Regions from separate parts of the Exiguobacterium sp. RM11 genome, predicted to be linked through region 3. Evidence: riboswitches for the same ligand, from Rfam matches in the RefSeq annotation. Region 3 holds a riboswitch; each other region holds the start of a gene.
The links. Region 3 has a riboswitch for S-adenosylmethionine ahead of mtnK (S-methyl-5-thioribose kinase). Riboswitches for the same ligand answer to the same signal wherever they lie in the genome.

Region 1 (4,181 bases), 1.1 Mb from region 3:
GATTTACCGACACCCGCTCCAATCTGTGAGGCGCTCGAACGTGCCATCACGGACCCGACCACACACCAATACGGTCCATTTCGAGGACAGACCCGATTGAAAGAAGCGGTCGCATCATTTTACTCTCGTGAATATGGTGTCGAACTCGACCCGGAACGAGAAGTCGCCATCTTGATTGGTAGTAAATCAGGTTTGATCACACTCCCACAATGTCTTCTCGAACCAGGTGACGGGATTTTACTCCCGAACCCGGGTTATCCGGATTACATCTCTGGAGCGAGGCTCGCAGGTGCGGAAATCATCGATTTGACGTTAAAAGAGGAACACGGCTTTCTTCCGGACTATTCAACACTCGACCCGGCACACGCAAAGCTCATGTATTTGAACTACCCGAGCAATCCGACTGGGGCTGTCGCGACGCCGGCATTCTTTGAAGAGACCGTCGCGTTTGCAAAGAAGCATGATGTGATGGTCGTCCACGATTTCGCTTATGGAAGCATTGGGTTCGACGGTTATGTTCCCCCGAGCTTTCTTCAGGCAGATGGTGCGAAAGAAATTGGAATTGAAGTATACACGATGTCGAAGGCGTTCAATATGTCGGGGTGGCGTGTCGCGTTCGCGGTCGGAAATGCCGATATTATTGAAGCCATCAACACGTATCAAGATCACGTCCACGTGTCTGTCTTCTCAGCCATTCAAGAGGCAGCGATTGTGGCGTTAGAATCCCCGCGCGACTTACGTGATGACCTAGCCTCACTTTACGAAACAAGACGAAACCGATTGATTAATGGGTTACGCCGGGCGGGGTGGGAGATTGAGGCACCGAAGGGTTCGTTCTTTGTATGGGCGAAAGTACCTGAGGGGGATGCAAAATCGTTCTCGACAAAGTTACTCCACGAGGCGGGAGTCGCCGTCACACCAGGCTACTTCTTCGGAACAGAGGGAGAGCACCACATCCGTTTCGGTCTCGTATCGTCTGAACAGAAGATTGATGAAGCGGTAGAACGGATTGAGAGACTGTTTGCAGCCTATGAGGAGGTACATTTGTGATTCGTCAGGCCGTGCTCGAATATGACCATTCGCATGATGCGCTCGAGAACCTTCATACGTTGATTGGAAACCGGAAGGCACTCGTTTTGAAAGGATCGAACGGATACGGTGAAGCGGTTCGCGTGTTCCCTCGTCTAGCAAATCTTCCGAGTGTACAGTTCAACGGGGAATGTACAGACGAAGAAATAAATCGTTTGAATGCCTATCGACCCGACGTATGGATTGCCGTCGGCGGAGGTAAATTGATCGATACGGCGAAGCGGATTGCATTCACCCAGTCGGTCCCGCTCATTGTCGTCCCGACACTCGTATCAAACTGTGCAGCCTTCACACCACTCAGCGTCATCTACAGTGAGGAAGGGTCTTACATTCGCTATGACACGTTTCCGGTCGTCATCGAACGCGTCATCGCAGATGAACGACTGTTACGTGATTCGCCTTATGACTATTTCAAGGCTGGCGTCATCGACACGGTCGCAAAGTGGTTCGAGGCTCGTTATATTAGCGGGACGACTTCAAAGGATGCAGGGATTCAGTCAGGGTTATCACTTGCTGCGCAGTGCGGTAAATTGATGGACCTGTCAATCCGCGAACAGGACTTCCGTCGCTACGGTAAGGACATTCGGTATATCGTCGACCATGTTCTCGCAATCGGTGGTGCGGTTGGTGGGTTTGGGGATGCCGGCACTCGTGTTGCTGTCGCTCACGCCGTTCATAATGCACTTAGTCGTTTTGGATCGACCCACCATTGGCTACACGGAGACAAGGTTGGCTTCGGATTGATTGTTCAAGAACGGTTGATTCGATCCGATGACACCCTCCTGCTCGAGGACTGGCTTCAATCCATCGATGCGCCAACTTCACTTACCCAACTTGGGATTCATCCTGATCAAGTCGATGAATTGGTCACTTCGATCGTCGAAGAAATCACGATTCAAGGGATTCGGAATCTTCAAGATTCAGAGCAGTTAAAAGAAATTCTCATCAATCTTCAAGAAGTAGTTTACAAATAATGCTTTTATCAGTAATATAATAACAAAATAATAAAACCGTTTGCTTATCAAGAGTGGTGGAGGGACTGGCCCGATGAAACCCGGCAACCAGATCAGTATGATCATGGTGCTAATTCCAACAGACGAGACGTCTGGGAGATGAGCGTGTCCGACTTTCACTTGTCGTGCCCGCCGCTCTTCGTGAGTAGCGGGCTTTTCATTTGGAGGAGGAACTATTCATGAACATCAAACAAAAAACACTTTTGGCAGGCACGTCATTCCTTGCAGCAATCGCACTTTCTGCGTGTGGACAATCCGAGGCGAGCGAGACGCTCAGCACGGAAGAACTGACGATCGGCGTGACTGGTGGCCCACACGAGCAAATTGCGGAGAAAGTACAAGAACTCGCGAAAGAGGACGGTCTTGAGATCGATATCAAAGTATTCAATGATTACAACACACCGAACACGGCACTCGACGAGGGAAGCCTTGATGTAAACAGTTACCAGACGTTATCGTTCCTCGAACTTCAAAAGTCAGACAAAGGGTATAAAATTGACGACGTATTCAAAACGGTCGCATTCCCGATGGGTCTTTATTCTGAGAAGTTGACAGATATCAAGGATTTAAAAGAAGGAGATAAAGTTGCCGTCCCGAACGATCCGGCAAACGAACTTCGTGCCTTGCGACTATATGAAACAGCAGGTCTGATCACACTAAAAGAAGGTCTGACGGATAAAGCGACGAAACGAGATATCGCGGAAAACCCGCTCAATCTCGAATTCATCGAACTCGAAGCGTCACAGCTCCCGACACAACTTCCGGAAGTGGCCCTTGCAGCCATCAATACGAACTTCGCGATGGGTGCAGGTCTCTCTATCAACGAGGATGCCCTGTTCCATGAGGACACGGTCGACAACCCGTATCCGAACTATGTGGTTGTCCGTTCGGCCAACAAAGAAGATGAGGTCGTTGAGACGTTGAAGTCTTACTACCATTCGGATGAAGTACGTGCCTTCATCGAAGAGGAATTCAGTGGATCTGTCGTACCAGCGTTCTGAGGAGGGATTCGATGATTGAACTGAAACAAATCACCAAGCAATTTCACGTCAATGGAGATACGATCACCGCGCTCGACGACGTCTCCCTTACAATCGAAAAAGGGGAGATCTTCGGCATCATCGGCCGAAGCGGTGCCGGAAAGAGTACCCTTATCCGGATGATCAATCTATTAGAACGCCCGACGACAGGTGTCGTTGAGATTGAGGGACAAGACATCACGCTGCTAAAGAAAAAAGGTCTGTCGAATTTACGTCAGCGAATCGGCATGATCTTTCAACATTACAACCTATTAAAGACCGCGACCGTCGAAGAGAATGTCGCCATCCCGCTCCGCCTCGAAGGGCTCGGGAAGCAAGTCATCCGTGAACGGGTCGACCGCTATCTCAACATCGTCGGTTTATCTGAACATCGGAACCATTATCCGGAACAATTATCAGGCGGTCAAAAACAGCGTGTCGCCATTGCGCGAGCGCTCGCCCATGAACCGGACATCCTCCTCAGCGACGAGTCGACGAGTGCGCTCGACCCTGAGACGACCGAGTCGATCTTAGAGTTGTTGCTCGAGATCAACCGAGAACTCGGATTGACCATCTTCTTGATCACGCATGAGATGGAAGTGATTGAACGAATCTGTGACCGAGTCGCCGTCATCGATCATGGGAAAATTATTGAACAAGGCAACGTGTTGGATGTCTTCTCAAACCCGAGACACGAAACGACGCAGCGGTTCTTGAAGACGAATCTCGATGTTCCGGAAGAAGTGGTGTCGGAATTACAGACGCGAGGCACGCTCGTTCATTTATCATTCATCGGTAGTCAAACGGAGCAAGCTGTGCTCGCGCAGTTGACGAAACGATTCGGGATCTTACCGAACATCATCGGAGGCGGGATCAAGAAATTGAAAGCGGGTCTTGTCGGAAATCTGCTCGTTCACCTTGACGGGGATCACGATCAAACAGAACTTGCTGTCCGTTATTTGAAGACGAGCGGCGTACACGTAAGGGAGGTGTCGAACCATGCAACAGTTCTGGACAGACTGGGGTGACCTGATTTGGACGGGGACGATTCAAACGTTGA
Region 2 (4,181 bases), 580 kb from region 3:
TAAGCGACTTTATGAAGATTGCCTTCTACACGTACGTCGTCAGTTTGATTTTCATCTTAGCGGCAGCGTTTTTCCGAGAGACCAACTTACTCGTCGTCAGTAGCATCGCCGCTGCGTTGACATTCTTTATTAAACGTCTCCTCATTCAAAAAGAGCGACAAGATGCATTCAAATCTTTGATTGAGCAATACGATGAAGCGAAAGAGGCCGTTTCCTTGTCACAGAGCGAGGCGCAAGCCATCGAAGTATTTTTAAGTCAATGCGAACAGCTGAATCATTATGATGAAGGGTATGTCGAGTTTAAATTGTTTGAACGCACCCTGTACTTTGATTTAAAGACGCGACAGCCCATCGATCGACCCATCGTCTTTACGTTGCTTGACATGAGTCAGCCAATCGAGCAAGTCCTCGACTATGAGATGCGCTTTGAATGGGATACTTCCCTTTCTGATGCTTTCCACGACGATTACCACAGCTTCGTTTCTGTTCGTTCGGAGGAAATCGAAGAGATTCGCACCTGGATTGTTATGATGGGCGAACCTGTATACGGTTATCCGAAGATTATTCAGCACGAGATCATCAAATTGTTAAAATCGTTCAACCGGACCATTAGCCGTTGTCACGAACGGGACCGCCTCTATACCGAGAGTCGGACGGACAGTTTAACGCTTCTCGCCAATGCGCGTGCGTTTTATGAATATGGCATTCAACAAATATCCGATATGTCGGTATATCCGATATCGGTCGCCATGCTCGATATTGATTTTTTCAAAAAGATCAACGATACGTACGGTCATCAGGTCGGAGACCATGTGTTACAAGAGTTCGGACGACGAATCCGTCAGGTACTTCGTCCCGATGACTTTGCTGCACGTTATGGCGGCGAAGAATTTATTTTGTTGCTCAATCATTGTGACATGAACCAAGCGATCGAAATCACAGAGCGCATCCGCCATCAAATCGAAGCGAAACCGTTTCTTGTCGACCACCATGAGATTTCTGTCACCGCGTCTATCGGGGTCGATACAATCGAAGCGTTCGGGAACAAGCGTCTCGATGATACGATTCGAAATGCGGACCGTGCCCTGTATGTTGGTGGAAAATATGCAGGACGTAACCGCGTGGCGCACTTCAACAATTTAACGACGTAAACTCCCCTTTCTCACATCGAATTGGGGAGTTTTTAGGTTGACAACTAGATTTGAAACAGGTACGTTAGGGAACGTGTTTGATAATAGGATAACTTAACTTTTTATCGAGAGAGACGGAGGGACTGGCCCTATGAAGTCTCGGCAGCGGGGAACCTGTGCCAAATCCAGCGGACATACGTCCGAAAGATGAAAAGGGTATTTCACACGAAGGACCTTTTTCTCAAGAAAAAGGTCCTTTTTATTTTTTAGTGAGGTGATTATTTTGGAACAACCAACAGCAAACAAGTGGGCACTTCTGCCGTTACTCGTCTTCTTGCTCTTTTTCATCGGGGCGGGTGTCTACTATGGGGACTTTTATAAGTTTCCAGTCCTCGTCGCAGCCATGATCGCATTGATGGTTGCAGCGTTCATGACAAAAGGAAGCGCCACACAAACCGTGGAACGCATCGCACAAGGTGCCGGAAATCCGGGAATCATCATTATGATTTTTATTTTCTTACTGGCTGGTGCCTTTTCAACGGTAGCTGAATCAATCGGTGCCATCGACGCGACGGTTAACGCCGCGTTGACGCTCTTACCCCCATCGCTTCTCTTAAGTGGACTATTCGTCATCGCTGCTTTTATTTCAATGGCAATGGGTACATCGACCGGAACGATTGCGGCACTTGCGCCGATTGCCCTCGGTATCCATGAAGAGAGTGGTGTGAACGTCGCAATCGCTGCCGCGGCAGTTGTCGGCGGAGCCATGTTCGGAGACAATCTCTCATTCATCTCGGACACGACCATTGCTGCCGTCAGGACACAACGGACGAACATGCGCGATAAGTTCCGAACGAACTTCTGGATCGTGCTACCAGCTGCCATCATCACGACGATTTTACTCGCGGTCTTGTCGAACGGTGAATCGACGGTCGATGTCGCCGCATTCGAATGGTATAAACTGATTCCTTATCTCGCGGTCATCGGACTGGCGTTAACGGGACTGAACGTCATTCTCGTCCTGTTGGGCGGAATCACGCTAACCGGAATCATCGGTCTTCTCGACGGAAGCTTATCCGTCACAGCATTTGTGACCGCTATCGCCGATGGCATGGTCGGTATGGCCGAAATCTCGTTCTTGACGTTACTCATGGGCGGCCTCGTCGGACTTATTTCGCACAACGGCGGACTCACGTATTTGCGTGATGCGTTGACATCACGGATTCAAAAACGTGCTGGTGCCGAGTGGAGTATCGCGGGTCTCGTCAGTGCGACGAACGTAGCGACGGCGAACAATACGATTTCCATTCTCGTAGCCGGACCACTCGCCGCGAACATTGCGGACGAATACGACATCGAACGGAAAAAATCAGCGAGTGTGCTCGATATCTTCTCATGTGGTGTACAAGGGATTCTCCCATACGGAGCGCAACTTCTCATCGCCGCAGAGTTGACGAAGACCGCTTCGCCTGACCTCGTCCCGTTCATGTTTTATCCGTTCCTCCTCTTTATTTGTGGAGGAATTGCGATTGCATTCAACTTCCCGCGTTTTAAAAAGCAGTCTTAAACGACAAACACCCCTTGTTCAAAGGGGTGTTTGTCGTTTAGTGATCATCTCTTGCTTCAATTGCTCGTTGCGTTTTTTGAAAGCGCGTCGTTTGAGCACTTCTTCTAGTCCTCGACTGATGGCCCACAATGCGACCAAAAGCAGACCGAGCATCGATAAGCGAAACGGGCTTTGGATAAATTCTTCCCATTGATCCCCGATGACCGAGAAAATGACGACGACGAGTAGTTTCCCGAATCCCGCCGCCAAAATGAACGTACGGAGCGGCATCTGAATGAGCGCCAGCAAATAGGTGATCAAACTGACCGGGATGAACGGGAGCGAATACAAGAACCCGAGTGAGATCGGACTCATATGGTTGATTCGTTCTAACCAATAGACCGCCGCTTTATGTTTCTCGAGCCAGCGCGTCATCGGTTTACGAAACACATATCGGACCGCCACGAAGACGACAATCGTTCCGAGTAAGTTCCCGATCCATGATAAAAGGACCCCTAACAAAAAACCATATGTTGCCGCATTCGCTGAAATGATTAAAACGAGTGGCAAAAACGGAAAGATCGCTTCTAAAAACGGAGCGCCGAGTCCGGCCCAAGGACCGCCAGGCAAACTTTGAAGCCATTCGATTAATTGGATGATGTACTGTTGGAGAGAAGTGAGCATAGTCGTTCCACCTTCAACTTTCGTTACTACTACTCTAATACCCGAATTCGATTTTCAAGACGCATCTCCCTGCATTCGTCAAAAAAAATTAAAAACCATTTGCGAAAATTCGTCGTGATATTTATCATATAATAATGGACTTGTGGTTGCAGGCAAGTCTATTCGTCGAACGACACAACCCAACGTTCGTTTTCCTGCAAAAAACTGAACACAGGGGAGCAACACAACATGGAAACAAAACCAATGCGGGTCTTGCTGTACTATAAGTACGTCAACATCGAAGACCCAGAAACACTCACGCAAGAACATTTGAAGTATTGTAAAGACCTTGGCATCAAAGGACGCATCTTGATTTCCTCCGAAGGAATCAACGGGACGTGCTCTGGTACTTGGGAACAGACTGAGCAATACATGAACGACTTGAAAGCAAACCCACTCTTCAGCGATATCGAGTTCAAAATCGATGAAGTCGAAGAGCATGCGTTCAAGAAAATTTTTGTCCGCCACAAGAAAGAGCTCGTGACGTGGCGCTTTGATGGTGAGTTTGATGTACCGAAACAACACGGTGCATACCTCGAACCAGCAGAATGGAAAGAGATGATGAATCGTGATGATGTCGTCATCCTCGACGTTCGTAACAACTATGAGTACGAACTTGGTCACTTTAAAAACGCGATCAAAATCGATGTAGAGGCTTCACGTTACATGCCAGAATGGCTCGAAGAGAACAAAGACCTCTACGAAGGGAAAACACTGCTCACGTACTGTACTGGTGGCGTCCGTTGCGAGAAATTTACAGCATATATGCGTGACCAAGGTCA
Region 3 (4,181 bases):
ATCCAACGCGGTCGATAACGCATCGGTCTCGCTCGTCTTACCGATTGCCTGGTCAATTGCTTGGCGGAATGCCCTCGCTCCGGCAGCCGCACCGTCGGGATGCCCATGAATCCCACCGCCGGCATTGATGACGACATCCGTTCCGAAGTCACGAATCAAATCCGGGACGAGTCCTGGGTGAATTCCGGCAGAAGGGACCGTCAGAATCGGTTTCGTCCAATGAGGTTCTGTCGCGTAAGTTTGAATCTGTTCTGCTTCGTCTTTCGGTGTCGACAGTGAACCATATGGTGACGGGAAAAGCGTCAAGTCCGCCCCGGCGAGTCGAATCAGTTTCCCGAAAAGGAGGGAATGACGAATCGATCCGGTCAACGCTCCTGCAAAAGCGGGATGTGCCAAAATCGGGACGTGAATCTCGGGATCTTTAGCGAGTTCCCGTAACGCGTCGAGCCCGTACGTATACACGTTGAACAAAAGTGCGGTCGCGCCTGCCTCAATCAAACGTTTCGCCTGGTCGCGTAAGGTGAAAACGGGTCCGCTCAACGTGACGGCGTATAGAACGGAACGACCCGTTAGTTCTTGGTGTTCTTGAATGATCGATGCTCCAATCCGAGCCCGTTCGAGCGATGGGGTGAGCGGATTGTCATATAAAATCTCATCGTCTTTCACAAGATCGATGCCACCTGTAAACTGGTCACGAAGTTGTGTCGCCAAAAAATCAAGGTCACGCCCGATGACGCCTTTGAAGATGCTCATGGCGAGCGGTCGGTCGTATACTCGAAGGATGTCGCGGACACCTTCGACTCCGAATGCGGCACCCGGAAAGTCCGATGCGAGCTCGTCTGGGAGCGTTAGGTCGACAAGTTGGACGCTTGGGTCGAGCGACAGCTTTCCGAATGTCGTCGTCAGAATGGACGAAAAGTCCGGCGTCACATTATGTAGCGGGTAACGAATCGAGAAGCGACTCGTCGTTTCCTGTTGGGAGGTATCGATGACCTCACCGCGGAATGCCTGTAGTTGATGCTGCTCGAGATGGTTCAATTCGGTCCATGTGCCGACGGTCAGCTCATGTGCGATTTTTTCAGCCACGTGCTCGACGTGATCGGTATGTTTGATTTCATAAGTAGCGATGATTCCCATAAGTTCCTCCTTTCAGGTCAAACAAAAATGACCTCATGCCAAGGCAAGAGGTCATTCGAAAACAATGAACTCTTATCTCTCAGCGATAGCTGCAAGAATTAGCACCGTGCCATTTCTGGTCGGTTGCTGCGACATCATCGGGCTTGTCCCTCCGTCTGCTCTTGATAAGAATAGTTGTGAAGTTGTGAAATTTAATTGAATTTTTACATAGAATCGCTCACTCGTCAATTCCTTTTTTTGAGAAAAAAAGTTTGAAAATAATGTTTCTATATATGCGTGTCAAAAATAGGGAGTCGACCGAAAATAGAGGATTGACAACTAGCGTGCCTAGTCCGTAATATTCGTCTCAACACGTCAAACACAATTACATCATTTACTCTTATCGCGAGTTGGCAGAGGGAATTGGCCCTAAGACGCCGCAGCAACCGACCATTTGGCACGGTGCTACATCCACCAGACATATGTCTGAAAGATGAGAGGAACAACCAATTTGGGTGTGCCTCTTTCTCGCGGAGAAAGGGGCTTTTTTCATGCATAGATTCAAGAAAGGGGAAAATCATCATGGCTTATGAGGCGTTTACAGAACAAAGTGTCGTCGAACACGTTCGACAGTTGGGGTTACTAGAAGAGGGGATTGCAGAATGTGAGGAAATCGGAGATGGAAATTTAAATCTCGTCTTTCGCATTCGTCAAGGAGAAACGTCATTAATCGTGAAACAGGCGTTGCCGTACGCAAAAGTCGTTGGAGAGAGCTGGCCGCTCACGCTTGACCGTTCGTGGATTGAACAACTGGCACTCCGTGAGTTTTCAAAAGTCGTACCACAATTCGTACCAGATGTACTCGGTAGCGACCGTGAACTCGCCTATACGATTTTAGAAGATTTGTCAGCGTTTGAAATCGTCCGGACGGGTTTCCTAAAAGGAGAGAGCTATCCGAATTTGGCGCGTCACGTCGGTACATTCCTCGGGGAAACGTTGTTTGCGACATCTGACTATGCGAAAGGACCGCTCGCCAAGAAACAAATCGAAAAAGAGTATTACAATCCAGAGCTATGCGATATCACAGAAAAACTGATCTTCACTGATCCGTATCGTGATGCAGAATCGAATCAAATCGAAACGCCTCTTCGTCCGGACGTGGAGCAGCTTTGGTCAGACCTCGCCTTGAAAATTGAAGTGACGAAATTGAAGGTCGGGTTCGTGACTAAACACGAAGCGTTGCTACATGGGGATTTACATACTGGAAGCATTTTTGCGACGCGTCAGGAAACAAAAATCATCGATCCTGAGTTTGCATTTTATGGTCCATTCGGTTTTGACATCGGTCAAATCATCGCCCATTTGGTGTTCTCGACGTATGCACATCCGTTGAAGCGGTTCGAACGCTTCACAGAAGTGCTCACTGTCTGGGAAACGTTCGAAAAAACGTTCCGTACACGCTTCACACAGGCGGTCGAGCCATTCAACACAGTAGGATTCGTGGACGAACTGTTGCCATCGATTTTGAGTGATGCGATTGGCTACGCGGGCTGCGAATTGATTCGTCGGACGGTCGGTCTAGCGGGCGTCGCTGACTTGGAAACATTGCCAGACGACCTTCGTATCGAACGGAAACGTCATGCCCTAGAACTCGGCACGCGTCTCATCAAACAGCGTCATCAGATTCAATCCATCGATCAGCTGATCCCGGTTCTATCGGAGGTGCGGGTATGAGTGTGCAAAGTATACATTTCGATGCCGACACGGAAGTGTTGACGATTTTAGATCAGACGCTGTTGCCGCAAGAAGAGCGCTATATCGAAGTGTTGACGCTCGAACAGGCCGAACAGGCGATCAAGTCGCTTCAAGTCCGGGGTGCGCCGGCCATCGCTTATTTTGGGGCGTTCGTTCTTGCGAAAGAAGCGTCACGCCTGCAAGACAATCCCTATTTTCATCTCCAATTGAATCAGGTTGGTCAACGGTTGATTGCGACAAGACCAACAGCGGTCAACTTACAACATGTCATCGAATCACTCCTTCGACTGAATGTGGGGGAGGACTTTGAACAGATTGCAAAAGCCATCAAAGCGCGTGCGATTGAAATCTATGAACAAGACGTGGCCACGTATCGCACGATTGGTGAACATGCGTTGACCGTGTTACCTGCTGGTGGGAACGTGTTGACGATTTGTAACGCCGGTGCCATTGCGACGTCACGATACGGTACCGCGCTTGCTCCGTTTTACGTCGGAAAAGAACGAGGCATCCCGTTTCGTGTATTCGCGTCGGAAACTCGTCCACTGCTTCAAGGGGCACGGTTGACGGTGTGGGAGCTCGACCGGGCAGACATCGACGTCACATTGATCACGGATAACATGGCGGCGTGGACAATTCAGACGAAACAAATCGATGCCATCATCGTCGGGGCGGACCGCATCACCCGTACCGGTCATACGGCCAACAAGATCGGGACACTCCAACTCGCGATTTTGGCGAAGCATTACGGCATCCCGTTTTATGTGGCAGCCCCGCATTCGACGTTTGATTTGGAAGCAGACGACACGATTCAAATCGAAGAACGGGACGCGCATGAAGTGACCCATATCGGGGGACATCCGACGGCACTCGTCGGCATCACCGTCTTCAATCCGGCGTTTGATGTGACCCCACCAGAACTCATCACCGGTCTGATCACAGAGACAGGTGTGCTCGAACCGACCGAGTCGGTCATTGTACAACACGTAGGAGGAAACGCATATGTCTAAAAAAATCATCATCTTCCTGTTGACCGTCATCTTAGCACTTGTCGGATGCACGAACGAACAGGCGCAACCGAAAACGACCGCGACAACAAATAAAACGGAGACAAAAACAGTCAGCGTATCGAATGAGACCCTTCCAAAAAACCTAGAAGTCGCCCTCGTCATGCAGATGTCGATTGGGACGTTCTCTTCGCAATATATCGAAGGGGTGACCGAGCAAGTCGAAGCGTTCGGTGGCAACGTGAAAGTGTATAACGCCGATAATGATTTATCGAAGATGGCGAGTTATGTCGATACGGCGAC

Region 1: another riboswitch for S-adenosylmethionine. It lies ahead of AC5LIL_RS07160 (MetQ/NlpA family ABC transporter substrate-binding protein); the one in region 3 lies ahead of mtnK (S-methyl-5-thioribose kinase).
Region 2: another riboswitch for S-adenosylmethionine. It lies ahead of AC5LIL_RS13315 (Na+/H+ antiporter NhaC family protein); the one in region 3 lies ahead of mtnK (S-methyl-5-thioribose kinase).

Annotation. Positions count from the first base shown of each region.
Region 1 is NZ_CM187558.1:1,364,495-1,368,675, forward strand. It holds gene AC5LIL_RS07150 (aminotransferase class I/II-fold pyridoxal phosphate-dependent enzyme) at 1-1,050, shown strand, start outside; gene AC5LIL_RS07155 (iron-containing alcohol dehydrogenase) at 1,047-2,063, shown strand; SAM riboswitch class I at 2,105-2,208, shown strand; gene AC5LIL_RS07160 (MetQ/NlpA family ABC transporter substrate-binding protein) at 2,282-3,103, shown strand; gene AC5LIL_RS07165 (methionine ABC transporter ATP-binding protein) at 3,115-4,149, shown strand; gene AC5LIL_RS07170 (methionine ABC transporter permease) at 4,121-4,181, shown strand, end outside.
Region 2 is NZ_CM187558.1:2,546,642-2,550,822, forward strand. It holds gene AC5LIL_RS13310 (GGDEF domain-containing protein) at 1-1,151, shown strand, start outside; SAM riboswitch class I at 1,250-1,344, shown strand; gene AC5LIL_RS13315 (Na+/H+ antiporter NhaC family protein) at 1,414-2,697, shown strand; gene AC5LIL_RS13320 (TVP38/TMEM64 family protein) at 2,716-3,360, opposite strand; gene trhO (oxygen-dependent tRNA uridine(34) hydroxylase TrhO) at 3,589-4,181, shown strand, end outside.
Region 3 is NZ_CM187558.1:305,986-310,166, forward strand. It holds gene AC5LIL_RS01760 (2,3-diketo-5-methylthiopentyl-1-phosphate enolase) at 1-1,137, opposite strand, end outside; SAM riboswitch class I at 1,207-1,308, opposite strand; SAM riboswitch class I at 1,514-1,616, shown strand; gene mtnK (S-methyl-5-thioribose kinase) at 1,699-2,850, shown strand; gene mtnA (S-methyl-5-thioribose-1-phosphate isomerase) at 2,847-3,881, shown strand; gene AC5LIL_RS01775 (sugar ABC transporter substrate-binding protein) at 3,874-4,181, shown strand, end outside.